Regions from separate parts of the Massilia sp. R2A-15 genome, predicted to be linked through region 1. Evidence: predicted binding sites of a transcription regulator. Region 1 holds the regulator's gene; the other holds the start of a gene.
What was found. The regulator LexA, encoded in region 1, represses DNA repair genes until DNA is damaged. The targets are predictions, from matches to a motif close to ACTGTATNNNNATACAGT.
Positions count from the first base shown of each region.

Region 1 (4,210 bases):
CAGCGAAACCTTGCTTCGTCAGCGCTTCGGCGATGTCGAAGTTGGTAACGGAACCGAACAGACGGCCATCGACGCCCGCTTTTTGAGCGATGGCGATGGTCATGCCGGACAGTTTCTCGCCCTGGGCTTGCGACGCTGCCAGCTTGGCGGCGGCGGCCTTTTCCAGTTCGGCGCGCTTGACTTCGAATTCGGCGACAGCCGATGCGGTGGCGCGGCGGGCCATCTTTTGCGGGATCAGGAAGTTACGTGCGTAACCGTCTTTGACTTTGACGACGTCGCCGAGGTTGCCGACGTTAACGACTTTTTCTAACAGGATGATTTGCATATTTTTCTCCAGGTTCTCTGCAGCGATTAAGCGTGGTGCAGGTCGGTGTATGGCAGCAGCGCGAGGTAGCGTGCGCGCTTGATGGCGGTGTCAACCTGGCGCTGGTAGTGCGCCTTGGTGCCGGTCAGGCGTGCTGGCATGATCTTGCCGTTTTCCTGGACGAAGTCCTTCAGGGTGTCGACGTCTTTGTAGTCGACCTGCTCCACGTTGGCTGCGGTGAAGCGGCAGAATTTCTTACGCTTGAACAGTGGGTTCTGTTGTTTGCGCTTTTCTTTAAGCTTGAGCTTGTTCTTGTCGAATTTTTTACCGAATGCCATTTTAGGCTCCTGTATCTAAAAAGTACCCCGCTTAGGCGGCGGCACTGAAATCAATGATGTGAAACACCAGCGCTTTGCTGTTGCGATTCTTTTTGGCCAGAAATCCCGTGAACTGGTGCGCTGCGCCCAACTCGGCCCGTGCAAACCGCCCTGAAATTTCGCCCGCGGCAAGCGCGGCAATTTCAAACTCGGTCAACCTTGGCACCCCTGCTTCCACCTGCTGCGAACTATGCGTCAGGGTGGCGGACACGATCGGCACGCCGGCCGGGGTGTAGCGCAATACGTCGCGCTCCGAAATCGATGCTACAAACTGAAGTTGATTCACTTCACCAGCTTAAGGTTCCAGCCGAAAATCAGGCAGCGGCTGCAGGTGCTACTGCGGCGGCCGGAGCTTCCGAGCGGTGGCTCTTGGCTGCGTCTTCACGTTGTACCGACTTCATCATCGGCGACGGCGCGGTTTCAGCCTTCTTCATCTTAACGGTGAGGTGACGCAGCACGGCATCATTGAATTTGAATGCGGTTTCGAGTTCCACCAGGGTCTCGTTGTCGCACTCGATGTTCATGCAGATGTAGTGTGCCTTAGGCAGCTTCTGGATCGAGTAAGCCATCTGACGACGGCCCCAGTCTTCGACGCGATGGATGTTACCGCCGCGCGCGGTGACGCTGGCCTTGTAACGTTCGATCATCGCCGGGACTTGCTCGCTTTGGTCCGGATGGACGATAAAAACGATTTCATAATGACGCATGCATAACTCCTTAGGGACGTTTAAAACAAAAGCCCACCTCGGCGTCAAGACGAGTGTGGGAAGGGAAAGCCGGCAATTATAGCGCGGGAGTGGCGCCCGTGGCAACGGGTTTGTGGCGTCAGGGTGCGCGCGGCGCGGGGAAATTGGACGGAGCAGGCACGAAATCGTCATCGAACAACTGGTCGCGCGAATAGGGAATCGCCGCGGGGAAAATCTTTCGGTCCAGTCCGGTTTGCACGGAAGCGCCACGAACAGCCCGCGGATAGCTCTTTTCGGCCGCCTGCATCGCTAGTGGCGCCAAGCTAGGACTTTCTTCCAGCAGCAAAGCCAGCGCGGAGCGCTGTTCATGGATCGTACCCAGCCAGCTGCGTGACTTGCGTTCGGGCTGGTATTCGCATTTGAGTAAATGAATGATCAACACTTCCAAGCGGCTAGCGAGCTCCTTGCGAAGACTACCCATGGCGTCATCCAGTTCCTCAATCAGGTGATCCACGTCCAACTCGGCAAGGCGGCGCTGGCGCAGCAAGGCGTGCTGTTGTTCGTACCACAGCATCAGATCTTGATCATAATCTGCGCGCTGGGATCGATCCGATTTGAGTTCAAGCATAACGACCTCCTGCTCCCAAGATAGCACCAAAAGCCCGCGCCGGCGTGATGGGCGCCCACCTCAAATCGAACAAAATCCGGTCTTCATGCGGTTTTTTGTGAATTTCCCTTGCATTCGCCGAAATACTGTACAAAAATACAGTCTGTTCATATAACCAGCACCCGCACCCCAATGATCAAGCTCACCGCACGGCAAGAACAGATCCTTAACCTGATTCGGGATGCAATCGAGAACACCGGCTTTCCTCCGACCCGCGCCGAGATCGCCAACGAACTGGGCTTCAAATCGGCCAACGCCGCCGAGGAGCATTTGCAAGCCTTGGCGCGCAAAGGCGCCATCGAAATCGCGCCGGGCACCTCGCGCGGCATCCGCCTGGTCGGCGCCGCCAATCCCGAGCCGATGCCCATGCCGCCGCCCACGCTGATGATGTCGCTGCCGCTGGTCGGCCGCGTTGCCGCCGGCTCGCCGATCCTCGCGCTCGAGCATGTCGAAGCCACTTACAGCGTCGATCCGTCGATGTTCTCCTCCAAGCCGGACTTCCTGCTGAAGGTGCGCGGCCTGTCGATGCGCGACGCCGGCATCATGGATGGCGACCTGCTGGCGGTGAAGAAAATCGACAGCGCGAAGAACGGCCAGATCGTGGTCGCGCGCATCGGCGACGACGTCACCGTCAAGCGCTACCGCAAGACCGGATCGCTGATTGAGTTGTTGCCGGAGAACCCGGACTTCAAGGTGATCAAGGTCGATCCCTCGGTGGACGACTTCGCCCTCGAGGGCCTCGCCGTCGGCCTGATGCGCACCTGGCACTGATCCTGGCGGTGGGCACGAGTTCAGCGAGACCGGGCTCGATCCGCCGCGCCGGCAGCGCCCGGAACATTTTCGTTCGCTACGGGGCCGCTTGAAATCGCTGATGGCTATTTTGGGATCGTGACAGCTGGCGCATTGCGGATCGTCCAGTCGCGCCAGATGGCGTGGTCGCGCCTGTACCGGTCCATGTCCGCCATGCGCTGTTCCCAGCGATTGCTCTCGGTGGTCAGGTACGCGGTGGTCTGCAACATCCACGCTTCGCGCGACGCCATCACCTGCGCGGCGGTTTGCTTGCCATGCTCCGCCACTGCGGCATACACCTTGCCGAGGTGCTCCCTCGCCTGGCCGAGTTCCTGCTCGCTCATCAGCAGCGCAATATCCTCGGGGATGCGCTTAGCCGGCGGCAAGACGCTTTCGAGATTGCTGATGAAGCCGTTGTAGCAGGCCCGGTAGGCCTCGAACGCAGCGCTCACTTTGCCAATCTCGCTCTTGGTCCGCGACACGTCGGGAGCCTTTGGCTGTACACAGTTGAATTCGCCGGCAACCAGGTCGGCGCCGTCGTAACCGGTGGTCCAGTACGAAATGTCGGCCAGACGCTGCTGGCGTTGCCCGGTCAGGCGGGTCGCCGCGACAGCACCCGGATGACCGGCCGCCGCAGCCTTGGCGAACAGGGCGTCGCCCTTCTCGCGATCGAGCGGCGCGCCCTCCCCGTACCAGTACATTTCACCAAGGCGCAACTCGGCCTCGGGATTGCCGGCGTTCGCCAGCTGCGTGTACAGCGCCAGCGCCTGTCGATAATCCTTGCCGTTCAAGGCTTTCGCCGCGTCGGAGAGATCGGCTGCGCAAGCAGTAGCCGCGCCCGCGATAAGGAACACGCCCGCAATGAATCGTTTCATGCTGTTCTCCATGCCTGAGGGTGATTAAAAGTTTCGCTTTTTTTGGTGCATTTCAAGCTGGCTCGAGGCAAACGGTCGCCGACAGGCCGCCCCTACTTCCTGGGCTGCGCGCGGGTCGCGATGTCGATCGCCCCGTTGTTCGACACGCGCTGCCTTTCCATGTCGTCCAGGTACTGTTTTTCGCGCAGTTTCTGGGTCGTCAGGTAATCGGTGGTTTTCGCCATCCATTTGTCGCGCTTCTCGAGTGTCTGGTCGGCCGTCAGCTTGGCGCGGGCCGCAACCGCCGCATAGACCTTGCCCAGATGCTCGGTGGCCTGGCGTAGTTCCTGCTCGCTCATCAGCAGCGTCACGGCTTCCGGGATGGCCTTTCCGGGCGGCATGACGCTTTGGAGATGGTCGATGAAGCCGTTATAGCAGGCTGTGTAAGCGTCGGCGGCCTCGCTGGTCGCCGTCACCGCCCGTTTGGTCTGGGAGAACTCAGGAAACTCCGGCGCCACGCAGTTGAACTTGCC
Region 1 is NZ_CP131935.1:2,901,670-2,905,879, forward strand. It holds gene rplI (50S ribosomal protein L9) at 1-325, opposite strand, end outside; gene rpsR (30S ribosomal protein S18) at 352-642, opposite strand; gene priB (primosomal replication protein N) at 674-967, opposite strand; gene rpsF (30S ribosomal protein S6) at 996-1,388, opposite strand; gene Q4S45_RS13405 (DUF29 domain-containing protein) at 1,507-1,995, opposite strand; gene lexA (transcriptional repressor LexA) at 2,167-2,805, shown strand; gene Q4S45_RS13415 (sel1 repeat family protein) at 2,910-3,698, opposite strand; gene Q4S45_RS13420 (sel1 repeat family protein) at 3,791-4,210, opposite strand, start outside.

Region 2 (4,210 bases), 850 kb from region 1:
GCCGTGCGCGAACAGCGCCGGGAAGTGCTTGAAGAAGAGGGTGAGCAGCAGCACCTGGATGTGCGAGCCGTCCACGTCCGCATCGGACAGGATACAGATTTTCCCGTAGCGCAGGCCCGACAGGTCCGGCGTGTCGCCGTAGCTGTGCGGGTCGACGCCGATCGCCACCGCGATGTCGTGGATCTCGTTGTTGGCGAACAGGCGGTCGCGGTCGGTCTCCCACGAATTGAGCACCTTGCCGCGCAGCGGCAGGATGGCCTGGAATTCCTTGTCGCGGCCCATCTTGGCCGAACCGCCCGCCGAGTCGCCCTCGACCAGGAAGATCTCGTTGCGCGAGATGTCCGACGATTCGCAGTCGGTCAGCTTGCCCGGCAGGACGGCCACGCCCGACGACTTCTTCTTCTCGACTTTCTGCAGGGAGCGCAGGCGCGACTGGGCCTGCTTGATCACCAGCTCGGCCAGCTTCTTGCCGTATTCGACGTGGTGGTTCAGCCACACTTCGAGCGGCGGCTTGGCGAAGGTCGAAACCAGCCGCACCGCGTCGCGCGAATTGAGGCGCTCCTTGATCTGGCCCTGGAACTGCGGGTCGAGCACCTTGGCCGACAACACGAACGACACGCGCGCGAACACGTCTTCCGGCAGCAGCTTGACGCCCTTGGGCAGCAGCGAGTGCATCTCGACGAAGTTCTTCACCGCGCCATACAGGCCGTCGCGCAGGCCCGACTCGTGGGTGCCGCCGTTCGGCGTCGGGATCAGGTTGACGTAGGACTCGCGCACCACGGCGCCTTCCTCGGTCCACGCCACCACCCAGGCCGCGCCTTCGCCTTCGGCAAAGCCGTCCGACTCGCCGTTGGCGAACTGCGCGCCTTCGAACAGCGGGATCAGGGTTTCGCCGTTCGAGGTCTGGGCCAGCATCTCGTTGAGGTAGCCGCGCAGGCCTTCATCGTACTTCCAGGTCTGGACGTCGCCGGTCTTCGCATTCGTCAGCGTGACGGTCACGCCCGGTAGCAGCACCGCCTTCGAGCGCAGCAGGCGTTGCAACTCGACCTTCGAGATCTCCGGCGAGTCGAAGTACTTCGGGTCCGGCCAGGCGGTGACGCGGGTGCCGCTCTTCTTGCCGTCGCGCGGGGCGGGGCGCGAGTTGAGCGGCTCGACCACGTCGCCGTTTTCGAACACCAGGTGGTGCAGGCCGTTGCCGTCGGGTTCCTTGCGCCACACCGTGATCTCCAGGCGCTTCGACAGCGCGTTGGTGACCGACACGCCGACGCCGTGCAGGCCGCCCGAGAACGCGTAGGCGCCGCCCGAGCCCTTGTCGAACTTGCCGCCGGCGTGCAGGCGGGTGAAGACGATCTCGACCGTCGGCACCCCTTCTTCGGGATGCAGGCCGACCGGGATGCCGCGGCCGTCGTCCTCGACCGTGATCGAGCCGTCCGTGTTCACCGTCACCGCGATGTGGTTGCAGTGGCCGCCGAGCGCCTCGTCGGAGGCGTTGTCGATCACTTCCTGGATGATGTGCAGGGGATTTTCGGTCCGGGTGTACATGCCCGGGCGCTGTTTGACGGGCTCGAGTCCCTTGAGGACCCGGATGGAGGCTTCGCTATAGTCGGATGCAGGTTTTTTGGTTGCCATACTTGGTCAAACTTGTAATTTGAATTGGGAAATGCCTGCGCATTCTATCGTGTCTGCGCGGTAACTGGATAAAAACACAGTCTTTTCCCGGCGATATTCTACGCAATTGTCGGGCGTGTTTACAATCGACCGCCACGAAATGCAGAAAATAGTTAGGATCGCGTTGCGGTCGGTTTGACGCGGAACGACCTTGTACCAGAGTGATTGTGCTTGCCAGCCGGCGCAATTATGACTAGATTCAAAGCGAGGCAGCGCCACATGGCCGCTGGCCCGCCTTCGGCGTGTCGACATGCATTCTTCTAAATTTCCGTTCGCAGTGCGCCTGATCGGTTTCGAGGCGCCAGAATGCGCCGAGATCAGCGCGGCGCTGGCGCAGGCGCCGCCGCCCGGGCCGTCGTATTTCTGCCTGCTCGAGGACAGCCTGCAGGAGCCCGACCTCTACATCGTCAATGGCGACCACCTTCCGGCCCTGGCCGCGCTGTCCGGCGCCAACCCCACCGACATCACGCCGGCCCTGCTGATCGGCTCCCCGGCTCCCGCTTTCCCCTTTCCGCAGCTGCCGCGTCCGCTGGACGGGACGCGCATGCACCAGCTGCTCGCCGGCCTGGTGCACAAGCGCGCGCAGGCGCTGGCCCAGCTGACCGCGCGCGGTCTGTCGCCGGTGGTGATCGAGCGGCGCCGCAAGCCGCGGCTGGACATCGACCTGACCGATCCGGCCCAGCATGAGCAGAAGCGCAAGGAGCCGCCGTCGGGCGCCATCCTGATCGTCGACAAGGGCGGCGCCTTCCGCGACCACGTGGCCAAGGTGTTCGGGCCGCGCCGCTGGCCGGTCGAGTGGACCGACAGCGCCGGCGCCGCGCTGCGGCTGTGCGACGAGACGGCGGTGTCGGTCCTGATGATCAACACCTCGACGCCGCAGGTCGATCCGTACCGGCTGTGCGCCGACGTCAAGGGGCTGCCGGCGGCGGCGCGCACGGCGGTGGTGTTCCTGGTCGGGCGCAGTTTTAACTACGACGCGCCGCGCGCGCGCGCGGTCGGCGTGCGCGGGCTGCTCGACAAGCCGGTGGCCGACCGGCATTTGTACTCGGCGATCAAGAAGCTGATGTCGCTGCCTTGACACATGGGGCCGACCCGCGGGTCAGACCCGTTCCACCACCACGGGGCGCCAATGACAGAACCAGAACAACCGCCGGGCCGCTTGCCGGACCGGCGCGAACCCGGCGACCTGCCGCGCTGGCAGCGTCGCGGCGACACGCCGCTGGCGCTGGCCGGGCGCGTGCTGTCGTCGCGGTTTCGCGCGCTGCGCGACCGCTTCAGCCGCGACTTCATGCGGCGCACCCTGCGCATCGGCGTGTCGGCGCGGATTTTTCATCCCGAGCCGGGCTCCACCGGGCTGCGCTCGAAGAACCTGCAGTACCTGGAAGAGTCGATTGCCCAATGGGTGATGTCGCGCGACGTGCTGGTGTTCATGGTCCCGACGGTCAACACCAACGGGCTGCTCCATCCGAGCAACATCACCTTGCGCCACTACGCTCGCCACCTCGACGGGCTGGTGCTGCAGGGCGGCGCCGACGTGTCGCCGCAGACCTATTCGGAAGTCGCCACGCGCCCGGAGTGGGGTGGCGACCGCGCGCGCGACCTGTACGAACTCGAGCTGCTGCATGAATTCGTCGATGCCGGCAAGCCGGTGCTGGGGATCTGCCGCGGCTGCCAGCTGATCAACGTGGCATTCGGCGGCACCTTGTACCAGGACGTGGTGACCAACATTCCGGAGGCGCTGGCGCACGTGAACGACGAATACGACGCGCACAAGCATGCGATCGTGTTCGCGCCGGGATCCACGCTCGGCCGCCTGTTTCCGGACCAGCGGCGGCCGGTCGTCAATTCGATCCACCACCAGGCGGTCAAGGACCTCGGGCGCGATATCGCGATCGAGGCGATGTCGGATCCGGATGGCGTGATCGAGGCGATCCGCTACCAGCGCGCCGACTTCGTCATGGGGCTGCAGTGGCATCCCGAGTTCCACCGCGCCGGCGGGCGCGAACTGCTCGATTGCACGCCGATCCTCGACGAGTTCCTGCGCGCCGCGCGCGAGACGCGATTTTGAATTGGGGTCAGGTCCGCAGGACCAGACCCCGCCTGCGCTGGCCCGGGGTCTGGTCCTGCGGACCTGACCCCATCTTCATTCAGCCGCGGAAAACGCGGATCGCCTCGTCCACCACACCTTCGCATCCGCCGTGCCGCCCGAATTGCTGGCGCAGGAAGTTGGCGTCGCTGGCGCCGTTGGCCACGTCGCGCAAGTGGGCGAGGGCGGAAGACCCGCCCAGCGACTCCGCGTGCGGCTCCATCGCCTCGAGCGTTTGCAGGATGTCCTCGCGCAGCGCCACCGTCTGGTAAGTCTTCGGATGCGTCACGGCGCCGTCGAGCCCGAAGCGGCAGGCCTGGAAGCGGTTGTAGTTATAGACCAGGTAGTCGTCCTCGCACGGCGCGGCTTCGCGCCGCTCCAGCAGGTGCCGGCACAGCGCCTGCAAGTATCCCGCCAGCGCAGCCGCCCGTTCCACCGTCAGCGGCGTGTCGCATA
Region 2 is NZ_CP131935.1:3,755,239-3,759,448, reverse strand. It holds gene Q4S45_RS17205 (DNA topoisomerase IV subunit B) at 1-1,629, opposite strand, end outside; gene Q4S45_RS17200 (two-component system response regulator) at 1,919-2,746, shown strand; gene Q4S45_RS17195 (gamma-glutamyl-gamma-aminobutyrate hydrolase family protein) at 2,798-3,736, shown strand; gene Q4S45_RS17190 (YbdK family carboxylate-amine ligase) at 3,816-4,210, opposite strand, start outside.
Region 2: Q4S45_RS17205 (DNA topoisomerase IV subunit B) is a predicted target of LexA. The motif match lies at 1,693-1,710, and genes of this name have one in related genera.